DNA from 3 places in the Cellulomonas sp. plas2 genome. Region 3 is predicted to be linked to each of the others. Evidence: riboswitches for the same ligand, from Rfam matches in the RefSeq annotation. Region 3 holds a riboswitch; each other region holds the start of a gene.
The links. A riboswitch is a leader RNA that binds a small molecule or an ion and turns the genes downstream of it on or off. The one in region 3 is predicted to bind cyclic di-GMP.
Positions count from the first base shown of each region.

Region 1: linked by a shared signal. The riboswitch ahead of AC2TDM_RS11050 (FliA/WhiG family RNA polymerase sigma factor) and the one ahead of AC2TDM_RS07280 (BldC family transcriptional regulator) in region 3 are both predicted to bind cyclic di-GMP.
Region 2: linked by a shared signal. The riboswitch ahead of AC2TDM_RS13440 (PKD domain-containing protein) and the one ahead of AC2TDM_RS07280 (BldC family transcriptional regulator) in region 3 are both predicted to bind cyclic di-GMP.

Region 1 is NZ_CM170155.1:2,463,372-2,467,895, reverse strand. It holds gene AC2TDM_RS11065 (YifB family Mg chelatase-like AAA ATPase) at 1-191, shown strand, start outside; gene dprA (DNA-processing protein DprA) at 188-1,474, shown strand; gene AC2TDM_RS11055 (tyrosine recombinase XerC) at 1,580-2,512, shown strand; cyclic di-GMP riboswitch class I at 2,613-2,687, shown strand; gene AC2TDM_RS11050 (FliA/WhiG family RNA polymerase sigma factor) at 2,703-3,629, shown strand; gene AC2TDM_RS11045 (peptidoglycan DD-metalloendopeptidase family protein) at 3,720-4,283, opposite strand.
Region 2 is NZ_CM170155.1:3,012,052-3,016,575, forward strand. It holds gene AC2TDM_RS13435 (hypothetical protein) at 1-415, opposite strand, end outside; gene AC2TDM_RS13440 (PKD domain-containing protein) at 702-2,897, opposite strand; cyclic di-GMP riboswitch class I at 2,913-2,987, opposite strand; gene AC2TDM_RS13445 (hypothetical protein) at 3,482-4,524, shown strand, end outside.
Region 3 is NZ_CM170155.1:1,641,092-1,645,615, reverse strand. It holds gene AC2TDM_RS07295 (hypothetical protein) at 1-407, shown strand, start outside; gene AC2TDM_RS07290 (DUF3145 domain-containing protein) at 460-960, opposite strand; gene def (peptide deformylase) at 1,092-1,580, opposite strand; gene AC2TDM_RS07280 (BldC family transcriptional regulator) at 1,663-1,893, opposite strand; cyclic di-GMP riboswitch class I at 1,910-1,984, opposite strand; gene AC2TDM_RS07275 (hypothetical protein) at 2,316-2,831, shown strand; tRNA gene AC2TDM_RS07270 (tRNA-Ile) at 2,894-2,967, opposite strand; gene AC2TDM_RS07265 (methyl-accepting chemotaxis protein) at 3,104-4,524, shown strand, end outside.

The DNA of each region.
Region 1 (4,524 bases), 820 kb from region 3:
GGTGGCGTCCCGAGGCCGCGGTCCTGGCGGAGCTGGACCGGGCGGTGGACCGCGGCACGCTGAGCCTGCGCGGGGTCGACCGGGTGCTGCGCGTGGCGTGGACGCTGGCCGACCTGGCCGGACGCGTGGCGCCCGACCGCGCCGACCTCGGCCGTGCGCTGTGGCTGCGGACGCGGGGGCAGGGCGCATGAGCGGGAGCGTGACGCCCCTGCGGGCGGGCAACGGCTCGGTTGTCAGGCCGGTGCGGGAGGACCGGCGGGCGCTCGACGGGGACGACCGAACGGCCCGCGCGGTGTGGAGCGCGCTCGTCGAGCCCGGGGACCGGGCGGCCGGCCTGCTCCTCGCGGCGCACGGCGCGCCGGCGGCGCTCGCCGGGGTCCGCGCGGCCGTGGCGGCCGCCTCGGGTGCCGGCTCCCCCGAAGGGGTGGTGGCCCGCCTCGTCGAGCCCCTCGGGGAGGACGACCGGCGCGGCGCACGGCGCGCCCTGGCGCGGTGGGCGGTCCGCCTGCCCGGCCTCGCGCCCGACGGTGGTCTCCGGGACCACCTCACAGCCGGCGGGCGCCTCGTGGTCCCCGGTGACGAGGACTGGCCGCCCGGGCTCGACGACCTGCGGGAGACCGCACCCCCGGCGCTCTGGGTGCGCGGCACGCTGCCGGCGGCCGGGCGGCGGGCCGTCGCGCTGGTCGGCGCCCGCGCCGCCACCCCGTACGGCGAGCACGTGGCGAGCCGGCTGGCCGGCGACCTCGCGCGGGCCGGCCTCGTCGTCGTCTCCGGCGGCGCGTACGGCATCGACGCGGCGGCGCACCGGGGAGCGCTGGCCGCCGGCGGCACGACGCTCGTCGTCGTCGCCGGCGGGGTCGACCGCCCGTACCCGGCCGGGAACGCGCGGCTGCTCGCGGCGGCCGTCGAGCAGGGCGGGGCCGTCCTCGCGGAGGTGCCGCCCGGCGCGCTGCCGACCCGCACACGGTTCCTGCAGCGCAACCGGCTCATCGCGGCCATCGCCGGCGCGACCGTCGTGGTCGAGGCGGCGTGGCGGTCCGGGGCCCTCAGCACCGCACGCCACGCGGCTGGCCTCCTGCGGCCCGTCGGCGCGGTTCCCGGACCGGTCACGTCGGCGGCGTCGGCGGGCTGCCACCGCATCGTCCGGGAGGAGGCGGCCACGCTCGTGACGGACGCCGACGACGTGCGCGAGCTCGTCGAGCCCGTCGGTACCGTGGACGCGCCGGACGCACCGCCGGACACCGGCGCGCCCCTCACGGGTGCCCCCGCGACGACCAGGGGGCCGGAGGACGTGGACCCCGTCGCCGCCCGGGTGCACGACGCGCTGCCCCGTCGGGTGGCGCGCCCGGACGGCGACGTCGCCGCTGCGGCCGGTGTCACGCTACGGGAGGCGCAGGACGCGCTGGCGGTCCTCGAGCTCGGCGGCTGGGCGCAGCGGACCGCCACCGGGTGGCGCGCGGCCGTCCCGACGTGACGCGCCGTCAGGGCGGGTCGTCTCGGGTCGCGCGGGCGGGGGAGCTGACGTGGCCCGTCCGCGCGCCTCCGTGGTGGGGCGGGGGAGGCGGTCCACAGTGACCCCGTGTCCGACGTCCCCCTGCTGCCGGGCGACCCCGCGCGCGCGCGCCTGCTGGCGGACCTGGCCGAGCACCTCGGCGCCGAGCGGGGCCTGGCACGCCACACCGTGCGCGCCTACCGGGCGGACGTCGACCACCTGCTGTCCCATGCGTTCCGTCGCGGGAGCGCCACGCTGGCCGACGTGGACCTCGCGGTGCTGCGCTCGTGGCTCGCCGCCATGGCGGCGGCGCACCTCAGCCGGGGCACGCTCGCCCGGCGGACGGCGGCGGCGCGCACCTTCTTCGCCTGGGCGCAGCGCACGGGCCGCGTCGCCGTCGACCCCGCCGCCCGCCTGGCCAGCGCCCGGCCCCGCGTGACGCTGCCCACCGTGCTGCCGGCCGCGCAGGTGGCCGCGCTGGTCGACGGCGCGCGCGACCGGGCGGCGGGCGACGACCCCCTCGCCCTGCGGGACTGGGTCGCCCTCGAGCTGCTCTACGGCACCGGGGTCCGCGTGGGGGAGCTGTGCGCGGCCGACGTCGACGACGCCGACCTCGTGGGACGGCTCCTGCGGGTCGTCGGCAAGGGTGACAAGGAGCGGGTCGTGCCGTTCGGCAGGCCTGCCGCCGTGGCGCTCGAGCGGTGGCTCTCGCGCGGCCGGCCCCACCTGGCCGTCGCGGGCTCGCCACCGGCGCTGCTCCTGGGGACGCGGGGCGGGCGCGTGGACCAGCGGCGCATCCGGGCCGTCGTGCACGCGGCCGCCGCCGGTGCCGCCGTCCCCGACGTGGCCCCGCACGCCCTGCGGCACGCGGCGGCCACCCACCTGCTCGAGGGGGGCTCGGACCTGCGGTCGGTGCAGGAGGTCCTCGGTCACGCGTCGCTGGCGACCACGCAGCGGTACACGCACGTGTCCGCCGAGCGCCTGAGGGCCGCCTATCGGCTCGCGCACCCGCGGGCTTGAGCCGCGTCATCCCAGGTGCACCGCCCGGCGCGGGTGAAACCACCGTTCGGTGGGGACAGACCATTGCTCCTGGCTGTGCGGTCGCCTAGAGTCCTCACTGTCAGCGAAACGGCAAACCCTCCGCGAGGGGGGGACGCAAAGCCACGGGACCCTTGAGGTCAGCCGGGCCACCGAACAGACAGGATCGATCATGCCGCAGCCCGGTTCCCTCCTGACCGTGTCCGCCCCGGTCGGGATGTCCCGTGAGACCGCCGCTCTCTCCGTCGCCGCCCGCGTGGCGCCCGCGGTGACCGCGCCGGCCGGCGTCATCCCCGCCCAGCGCACCCCGGCCGAGCTGCCGACGCCCGACGCCCCGCGCTCGGAGGTCGACACGCTCTGGGCGACGTTCAAGGAGACGGGCTGCCGCCGCTCCCGCGAGCAGCTGATCCTCCACTACGCGCCGCTGGTCCAGTCCGTGGCCGGGCGCCTCGGCATGCGGCTGCCGAGCAGCGTCGAGCAGTCCGACCTCGTCTCCTACGGCATGTTCGGCCTCATCGACGCGATCGAGAAGTACGAGACGGACCGCGCCGTGAAGTTCGAGTCGTACGCCGCCGCCCGCATCCGCGGCGCGATCATCGACGAGCTCCGCTCGCTCGACTGGGTCCCGCGGTCCGTCCGCTCGAAGGCGCGCACGCTCGACCGCGCCGTGGCCGACCTCGAGGCGCGCCTGCACCGCACGCCGACGCTGCCCGAGATCGCCGCCGAGCTCGAGCTCCCCGTCGCCGAGGTCCGCGCGACCTACAGCCAGCTCGCCACGACGAACGTGGCCGCGCTCGACGAGCTGCTCGGCGGCGAGGACGGCTCCTCGGCCGCCTCGCTGGGCGACGCCCTGCGCGACGCGCGGGCGGAGGACCCGGCCGGCTCGGTCGAGCAGCAGGAGCAGGCCTTCCTGCTGTCGCGGGCCGTCGAGCAGCTCAGCGAGCGCGAGCGCCTCGTCGTGGTCCTGTACTACTTCGAGGGCCGGACCCTCGCCGAGATCGGCCGCGTCCTCGGCGTGACCGAGTCGCGGATCTCGCAGATGCACACCGCCGCCATCGGCCGGCTGCGCACGCGGCTGACGGACGCCGAGGCGGCCTGACCCGCGACCGGTAGTGGGTCGGCGCACGGATCGGCGCACGGTTCGGCGAACGGATCGACGCCGCCCGCACCGACGGGCCGTGCCGGGCGCTCACCAGGGCAGCAGGACCACCCGCGGCAGCCGTCCCACGAGGGCGCCGGGGTCGAGGTAGCGGTCGCCCTCGCGCACGCCCCAGTGCACGCACCGGTCCGCGCAGTGCGAGGCGCCGGCGGTCGTGACCGTACCCGCCACCGTGCCCACCTCGTCCCCGACCTCCACCACGGTCCCGACCGGGACCGTCGCCGTGACGGGCTCCAGCGTGCTGCGCAGGCCGCCGTCGTGCCGCACCACCACGACCGCGCGCCCCGCGACGACACCCGCGAAGCCGACCGTGCCGGTCGCGGGAGCGCGCACCACCGTGCCGGGGTCCGCGCGCACGTCCAGGCCCCGGTGCCCGGCGGCCCACGGCTGCGGCGGGCGCACGAAGGGCGCCAGGACCGCCGACGCCACCGGCAGCCGCCAGCCCTCGGCGGCCGACGCGGTCGTGGCCGGCGCCGCGACGGTCGTCGTCGAGCTCCCTCCGTAGGCCGGTGCCGCGAGCAGCGGCAGGGCCACGCCGGCGACGAGGAGCGCGGCCATCAGCAGGGGGGTGGCGGGGGAGCGGCGGGGAACCATGGCCGGCACCGTGCCTGGCCGCAGGCATCGCAGCAGCGCGCCCCCGCCGGGGCCGTGGGCGAGCACCGCACGACCGGGGCTGGGGACGGATCGGCGACGGGGCCGGTACGGGCACGGCCTGGCGTCCGGTACCCTGGTGACGCGACCGGCCCTCGCCGGTCGACTTCGCACGCCGTCATCCGGTCGCCGTCACCGTCGGGCCCTGCCCGACCACGCGGTCCGGAACCGGTGCAGGCAACGG
Region 2 (4,524 bases), 1.4 Mb from region 3:
CGACGACCTGCACGCCCTCGACCGGGGCGACCGCCGTACCGGGCGCGACGGGATCCGTGTGCTGCGCGCTGCTCTCGATCTCGCGGACGTCGTCGACGACGGCCGCCTCGGCCGGGGCGAGGTCCAACGGCGCGGCCGCACCCGGCGCGGCGCTGGCGCCGGCGCCCGGGGTCTCGGCCGGCACGGACGCCTGGGGCGCCGGGGTGGGCGTGGCCGACGCCGTGGGCGACGCCGAGGGCTCGGGCGACTCCGTCGCCGTCGCCGTCGCGCTCGTCGTGGCACCGGTGCCGCCGGTGGGAGCGGCGACGGGCCCGCCGCCGCGGCCGGCGAGCACGGCCACGAGCACGACCCCGGCGACGAGCAGGAGGCCGGCCACCAGGAGGACGGCGCGCTGGCGTGTGATCGACGAGCGCACGACACGCCTCCGTTCCCTGGTCTGGTCCTTGCCCGGCTGAGGTGTGCAGCGGTACGTTCCGCTCGCACCGCTCCTCAGCGGCATTTCGGACACAGTAGTCGCGGGTCCTGCGCGTCTCCCGGGGCTGTGGACGCACTTCACCCGTCGCCGTGCGCGATATCACCCGGGAGCGGGAACGCCCGTACCGGCGACCCCTCGGGGGCCGCCGGCACGGGCGTGGTCGTCACCCGACCGGCCGCGGGGCCGGCGCCGCGCGAACGGCACGGGTGGGTGGGTCAGGACGTCGTCAGGGCGTGAGGTCGAGGTCCGGCAGCGGCGCGACCCGGCGCGTCCCCCCGCCGGAGACGTCGTCGGCGGTGTTGTTCGTCAGCACGCGCATGAGCGGGTACAGCTTGCGCCAGTCCGTGCTGAGGTTCGCGGCCTGCGCCGGGTCGACCGCCGCCTCGCCGTAGAGCGCGATCGTCGAGGACCGGATGAGCACGTGGGCGCCGTAGTCCTGCAGCGCACGCGCCAGCGCCAGGCCCTCGGGCGTCAGCCCGAGCTTCGTGACGTCCACCGTCCCGGGGATCGCGAGCATCGTCCCCATGGGGATCTGGCCGCTGTAGTACAGCGACGCGTCGCCGTCCTGCGTGCGAGCCGGCCACACCGGACCCATCTTCAGCATCTCGTTGGGGATGCCGACGGCGAGCGTGTGCCGGATCGACAGGGAGCGCAGCTCCTCCTTGCGGATGAGCCCGCCGTAGAAGGAGATGCTCGAGGCCCGGGACCCGTCCTTCATGCCGTCGCCGGTCAGATCCGTGCGCACGACCCGCGTCGTGGTCCACGTCAGGGGACCGGTCTGCGTCATCTTGTAGAACTCCCAGCCCCACAGCCCGTCGGGGTCGATGACGCCGACGTGCTTGTCGGTGCCGTAGGTGGGCGCGGTGCCAGCCGGGATCCGGACCTGGTAGACCTTGCCGTCCTTGAGGTTCGTGACGGTCGCGAGCGGGTCCGTCGCCTTCGCACGGAACACGGCGATCGACCAGCGCGTGGAGTTGATGACCGGCGTGCCCGACAGGAACATGCGGGTCCGCGTGTCCGCGGCGGACTCGAAGACCGCGCCGGAGCCGATGGAGGTGTTCCAGAAGGCCGTGCTCGCGAAGGGCTGCAGCGCCGCGACGCGCGTCCCGGCCGGCTTGGTCACCGTGACGGTGCGGGTCGCGCGGGCGGTGGCCCCGCGGTCGTCGGTCACCGTCAGGCCGACGGTGTAGGTCCCGGCGGACGCGTAGGCGTGCTGCGGGGTCGCACCGGTGCCGGTCGACCCGTCGCCGAAGGTCCAGGCGTAGGAGGCGAGGGACCCGTCGGCGTCGCGCGAACCGCCGGCGTCGAGGGTGACGCCGAGGTCCTTGGCGACCGCGGTGAAGGAGGCCGTGGGGGCGACGTTGGGTGCGACCACGACGACGTCGCGGCGCACCTGCGCGGTGGCCCCGTCGTCGTCCACGACGGTGAGGGTCACCGGGTACGTGCCGCCGGTGGCATAGGTGTGCGTCCCCGTCGGGCCGGTCGAGGTGGCGCCGTCGCCGAAGGACCAGGACCAGCTCGAGATCGTCCCGTCGACGTCGGCGGACGCGCTGCCGTCGACCGCCACGGCCAGGTCGCGCACCGACGGCGTGAAGGCGGCGGTCGGCGCCACGTTGGGCGCGACGACCGACGCGGACGTCAGCCCGGACCAGCTCGCCACGAGCTCCTTGGCCGAGGACCCGGCCACGTAGGTGCTCAGGCCCACCCGGCCGGCGGTCTGCAGCCCTGCCGTCGCGTCCTGCGCCGTCACGGTCCACGCGCCCGGCTCGGCCGAGCCCGCCGCCCACACCTTCGCGCGCAGGGTGGTCGGCGCGGTGCCGGTCACCTGCAGCCGCACCACGAGCTTCGCCCCGGGGGCGTAGGCGACACCGGGCACGTCGACCGTGCGCAGCGCCGTCGCCGACCGGCTGAGCTGCAGCTGCAGCGCGCCGGACCAGGTGACGACGACCCGGGCGCGGTAGTCGCCGGCACCGGCGACGCTGCGCCCCAGCACCGAGGCGTACGCGGCGGGCCCGGACCCGGCAGGACGGTCGAGCGCCACCGTCACACGCGTGTCGGCGTCCGTCACGGCTGCGGCGCTGCCCAGGACGGAGGCCGCCGTGGCGCCGGGGCGGACCGTCTGCCGGCCCGTCCCGCCGGACACCGCGTAGGCGACGTCACCGCCGCAGCTCACCCACGAGCCACCGGTCGTCGCGGAGCCCCAGCCACCGGTGAGGGTGCGGGCGAAGCTGTCGACCACCAGCGTCACGGGCGTCGTGGCCGCCGGCAGCACCGACGCTGCGGGGACGGGTGCGGCGGCGTGGACGGGGGCGACGGCGCCGGCGACGAGCGCCAGCGCGAGCGTCGTGGTGCCGATGAGGCTGACCGGGTGCCGGGCGGGGGTGCCCGCGGGCGCGGTCGAGGACGGTCGGGTGCGGATCACCGGTGCTCCATCTCGTTCGGTAGCCAGGCTGACCACGGGGGTCCCTCGGCTTTGCGTCCCCGCCTCGCGACGGGTTTGCCGTTGTCGTGTGGTGGCTCCCCGTCTCCTTCGGCAGCGGCAGCGGCGGACTTCACCCACGGCCCGTCACTCGTCCGGGGGTTCCTCGGGTCCACGGCGGCCGGCGGCGACCCTGCTGAGGCGTCCACATGCTGGACTCCAGCCGCCGCGACCCGCGTGTGTTGGGTCACAGGAAGGTCACGGCCGGGGGTGCGGGTGCCCGAGAGCGCCCTCGGGCACGCGTGGAGCGGTGGTCGAGGGCGCGCGACGACGACCTCGGGGCGTGAGCAGGGGTGACACACCGGCCGAGCCCTCGACCGCGGCCGCCGCGTATAGCACCACGGACCCGTTCCGGCGTGCCCCGGGGCCGACTTTCACCCGCTGACCGCCGGTGCGCCCGGTGGCACGGCGGGGTTCTCGGCGCGCCGGAGCCCCCGTACGGTCGACCCGCCCCGCCCCGGCGGCGGCACCACCATGACCCTGCCCCGTCTCCGGCGCGCACCGCTGCGCCGCTCGAGGAGTTGCTCGTGCCCTTCGGCCTCCCCACGACGAACCGTTCCGTCGCCTCCGTCCCGTCCGGTCCTGCCGATGGACGGTCCTCCCGACGACCGGCGACCGTCCGCGCCGGCGGGCTGTCCCTCGCGGCCGTCCTGCTCGCCACCGGCGCCACGACGGCCGCCGCGTCCTCCGCCGTCGCCGCCGACACCGAGGCGGTGGCGCAGGACGCCTTCTCCCGGGAGCTGGGCGACGGCTGGGGCCCCGCCCAGCAGGGAGGGACCTGGAGCGACGACGAGAGCGGCGCCTGGTACTACGTCACCGGTGGTGCCGGTCGCCACACGGTCGGCAGCGGCGTCACGGCCGCCTCGCTCCTGCACGACGTGTCGCGGACGGCCACGGACACCCGGGCCACCGTCCGGACGAACCGTGCGGCCGGCGCAGGTCCCGCCGTCTACGCCTCGGTCCTGGGCCGCGCGGTCCCCGGCGCCGGCGACTACCGCGCCCGTCTCGTCGTGACGTGGGAGGGCGCGCTCGAGCTGCGCCTGGCACAGGCCGGCACGACGCTCGCGAGCGCCCCGCTCGACGCGGACTACGCGCCGGACGCGAACTACGAGGTGCGGCTCGCGGTGACCGGCACCTCACCGACGACCCTGCGCGCGAAGGCCTGGCCCGCGGGCAGCGCCGAGCCGGACGGCTGGCAGGTCGAGACGACCGACGGGACCCCCGGCCTGCAGACGGCGGGCGAGGTCGGCCTCAGCACGTACGTGTCGAAGGCCGACGGGGACGTCACCGTGACCTACGACGACTTCGACGCGGACGCGGCGTCCCCGGCGGGCGAGGCCCCGGCCCCCGCACCGGCCCCCGCACCGGCACCGGCACCGGCGCCCGCACCGGTGCCCGCTCCCGCCCCGGCCCCGGCCCCGGCGCCTGCGCCCGGGGAGCTGCGTGACCCGGCAGAGCACCCCTTCGCGTCGTCGGCGGTCTGGAACACGGCCGTCGGCTCGGGTGCGCGCTTCGAGCAGACCTGGGACACGCGCACGCGGACCTTCCTGTCCGGCACGCCGGTGGTGAA
Region 3 (4,524 bases):
GCGCGCGGACGGGGGTGGTCCTACGCGTCCTTGGCGCCCTGGCCCTCGGGGTCTCGGGCTGGGTGCACCTCCGCATCGCGCTCGACCGGCCACCGCTGACGGCCGACGGCGCGCTCACGCTCAGCGGGCTGTTCGCGGCCCAGGCGGCGGTCTGCGCGGTCGTCGTGCTGGCCGTCCTGGGCCGCGGCAGCCGGGCCGCGTGGACGGCGTTCCTCGTCGTGGCGGCCGCGTCGGTCGTCGCCCTCGTCGCGAGCGTCTACGTGCGGGTGCCCGCCATCGGCCCGCTGCCCGCGATGTACGAGCCGCTCTGGTACGGCGACAAGTACGTCGCCGCGGGCTCCGCGGCCGTCGCCGTGGTCGTCGCCCTCGCGGCGCTGGCCGCCCGGGGCCGCCCGCGACGCCGCTGAGCGACCGAGCGGCTCGGAGCCCCCGCTCAGCGCGGCGGCTCGGCGCGCCCGCTCAGCCCACGCGGTGCAGCCAGCGGACGGGGGCGCCGGCGCCGGCGTAACGGAAGGGCTCGAGCTCGTCGTCCCACGCCTGGCCGAGCGCCAGGTCGAGCTCGGCGCGCAGCCGCTGCGGGTCGGCCGCGTGCTCGAGCGCCGCACGCACCCGGTCCTCGGGCACGACGACGTTGCCGTGCACGTCCGTGGCGGCGTGGAAGATGCCGAGCTCCGGCGTGTGGCTCCAGCGCGACCCGTCGGCGCCGGGGCTGGGCTCCTCGGTCACCTCGTAGCGCAGGTGCGCCCAGCCGCGCAGCGCGGACGTCAGGCGCGCCCCGGTGCCTTGCGGGCCCTGCCACGAGAGCTCGCTGCGGTGCAGACCGGGGCCCGCCGGCTGCGGGGTCCAGTCCAGCGCGACGCGCACGCCCAGCACGTTGCCGGCCGCCCACTCGACGTGGGGGCACAGCGCGCGGGGCGCGGAGTGCACGAAAAGAACACCGCGCGTGATCGAGCCTGCCATGCCGTCCTCCTGTCGGTCCGAGATGCGTCTTCCCCAACGACCTCGGTACGACGGGCCGGGACGGCGTGCCCGGCGGTGGCGCGCGGTGCGCCGGGGACAGGATGCACGACCCCGGCCCCCGCGCGCCACCCCTACAGCTGGTCGCGCAGCGCGCGCATGGCCTTTTTGCGGACGGACCGCTCGAGCCGGTCGAGGTAGAGCTTCCCGTCGAGGTGGTCCACCTCGTGCTGCAGGCACCGGGCCATCAGCTCGGTGCCCTCGACGACGACCGGCCGACCGTCGAGGTCCGTGCCCTCGACCCGGGCGTACCAGGCCCGGTGGGTCGGGTACCACAGGCCGGGCACCGAGAGGCAGCCCTCCTCGCCGTCCTGGTACTCGTCCCCGCTCAGCTCGACGATCGTCGGGTTGAGGACGTACCCGACCTCGTCGTCGATGTTCCAGGAGAACGCGCGCAGCGAGACGCCGATCTGGTTGGCCGCCAGCCCCGCGCGTCCCTCGGTGTCGACGGTCTCGAGCAGGTCCTCGACCAGGGCTCGGACCCGCTCGTCGACCTCGCGGATCGGCTCGCAGGGGGTGCGGAGCACGGGGTCGGGGACGACACGGATGTCACGCATGGCCATGCCCCGATCCTCCCACGCGCGGACCCGCACGCCGGCGTCGTGGCCGGCGGGCGGGTGCGCGGCGAGCTCGGGTTCCCGGGGCTCAGTCGGCGGAGGCGGCCTGCTGCGGGACGCCCTGGAGGAGCTGGCGGATCTCCGCCTCGTGGAACCGGCGGTGGCCGCCGAGGGTGCGGACCGCGGAGATCTTGCCGGCCTGGGCCCAGCGCGTGACCGTCTTGGGGTCCACGCGGAAGAGGCTGGCGACCTCGCCCGGCGTGAGGAGCGCGCCCTGGGCGGCCTGGAGCTCGGCGAGGGACGTGGTGGCGGTGCTCATGGGAGCTCTCCTGTCGTTCGGCGGCTCGGCTGACCCGTGGGGCCCCGTGGCTCTGCGTCCCCACCTCGCGGTGGGTTTGCCCTTGTCGCTGACGGCACGAACTATGCCGGAAAGGCGGACATCGCGGCAAGATCCCCCGCCCCGGACGGAAGCGGACGCAACCCCCCGCGGCTGGGCCGTCCGGGTGACCGGTCGAGGGTCGCACGCCTCTCACCGGCGCGGACGTGGCAGGCGCCGGTCGTGTCGACCACCCGTGGTATCACCCGCTGCGGTGGTGTCTCCTCCCCCTCGAGCGGGGCCGACCGGACGAGAGCGGGGTCCACCGGGCACGTGGTCCCGCCGCAAGTGTCAAGGACGGCAGGCCCCCGACCGATGAGGTGACATGCCGCACGGATGCGGCGTGAGAGAGGGGGACGGTCACCATGACGACGACCCTGCACGAGGACGGGTACCGGCGGAGCACGCCGCACCCCGCCGAGGTCGAGCACCGGCCCTGCGCGGGCGCACCCGGCCGCGAGGACCACGAGCCCGTGCTGGACGCGGGCGGCATGACGCTCGACTGGGGCGTCGTCCACGAGGAGGTCGACCTCCGCACGGGCGCGGTGCGCACGGGCGAGTGCTGGGGCCTGGGCAGCGAGCACCACGCCCGGGCCCTGGCCGAGCACATCAACACCGCGTCTCCGGGGCCCGACGAGCAGCTCACCGGCTCCGCGGACGAGCACGGTCGGCGACGGCCGCACGGGCACGCGGCCGTCGAGCGTCGGCACGCGCGCGTCGCGCACCGGTGGGTGGGCGCCGCCGCGGAGGGCACCACGCCCGCCCGACCGGCGCACTGGGACCTCATCGAGACCCTCGTCCTCCAGGTGGCGCGGGCCACGGGCATGCCGGAGAACGCGGTCCGCCTCGGCCTGGGCCTGCCGCTGCCCGACGTCTCCTGAGGGGCGTCGCCGCCGCCCTGCACGGCGCGGGGCCGACTCCCCCGCCACCGCCGGGCGATCGGTGGGGCAGGTGGGGCTTGAACCCACGACCCACGGATTATGAGTCCGCTGCTCTGACCGGCTGAGCTACTGCCCCGTTCGGGTCACGGACGCTACCAGCCGGGGGCGACCGCTCACCGCGCGGCACCCGCTGCCGAACGACAGGACGAGTCGCACGAGCACCCGTGCGCATCAGCCGCCCCCGGTCTGCCGCCCTCGCGCACAGGAGCACCATGAGCCGCACCACCACCGTCACCTCCGGGACGCCCCGCCGCCGCCCGTTCGCGGACCTGTCCGTCCGCTCCAAGCTGCTCGGCCTCGTCGGCGTGTTCTGCGCCGCCGGGCTCGGTCTCGGCACGGCCGCCTACGCCGCGCTGGGCACGGTCTCCGGGCAGACGCAGGACCTGGCGCAGGTGCAGACCGACGTCCTGAGGCCGACGCAGACCATCCACCAGAACCAGCTCAAGTCCCGCATGATCGTCGCGCAGCTCGCCGCGGTGGCCAGCCCGGACGAGGTCGAGCACTGGCAGGCCGAGCTCGTCGAGAACGACGCCGAGCTCGACGCGGCGATCGCCGACGTGCAGACCTTCGTCGACACGACGGCGCCGCTGCCGCACTGGGAGGAGTTCCTCGAGGCCTTCGCCCTCTGGCGGGAGGCCCGTGACGCGGAGCTCGTCCCGGCGGCGCTGTCGGGTGATGCCGCGACGTACGAGCAGGTGCTGGCGGACGTCACGGAACCCCTCAAGAGCGCCTACGTGGACGAGCTGGACGCGCTGGCTGCGGGCGGCGACGCCTGGGCGGCGGGGACCGCGGCCGACGCCCAGACCACCGCGCGCAGCGTGCAGACGCTGATCGTCGTCGGCATCACGGGCACCATCGCGCTGACGCTGGCGCTCGGGCTCGCCGTGGCACGCTCGGTCCGCCGGTCCGTGAGCGGCGTGGAGACCGCCCTGCACGCCATCGCCGAGGGCGACCTCACCGTGGCCGCCGAGGTGCACGCGGCCGACGAGCTCGGCCGCATGGCCGCCACGCTCAACGACGTGCGGGCCCGCCTGCGCGACACGCTCCAGGGCGTGTCCGTGGCCGCCGGGTCGGTCGCCGACGCGACCGGCGGGCTCGACGAGGCCGCCCGGCGCGTGGCGACGAGCTCGGCGGACACCAGCGTGCGCACCGAGGAGCTCTCGGCCGCCGCGGAGGAGGTGTCGCGCAACGTCGCGGTCGTCGCCGCGGGTGCCGAGCAGATGGGCAGCTCCATCCGCGAGATCGCGCAGAACGCCGCGGCCGCCGCGAAGGTCGCCACCCAGGCGACGGAGGTCGCCGCCACGACGAACGACCAGGTCGCGCGCCTCGGGGTCTCCAGCCAGGAGATCGGCGAGGTCGTCCGGACCATCACGCAGATCGCCGAGCAGACCAACCTCCTGGCCCTCAACGCCACCATCGAGGCGGCGCGCGCCGGCGAGGCCGGCAAGGGCTTCGCGGTCGTGGCCGGCGAGGTCAAGGAGCTGGCCGGCCAGACGGCGAAGGCCACGGAGGACATCGCCCGCCGTGTGGACGCGATCCAGTCCGACACGCAGGGCGCGGTGAGCGCCATCGGCCAGATCGCGCAGATCATTGCGTCCATCAACGACTACCAGATGACGATCGCCTCGGCGGT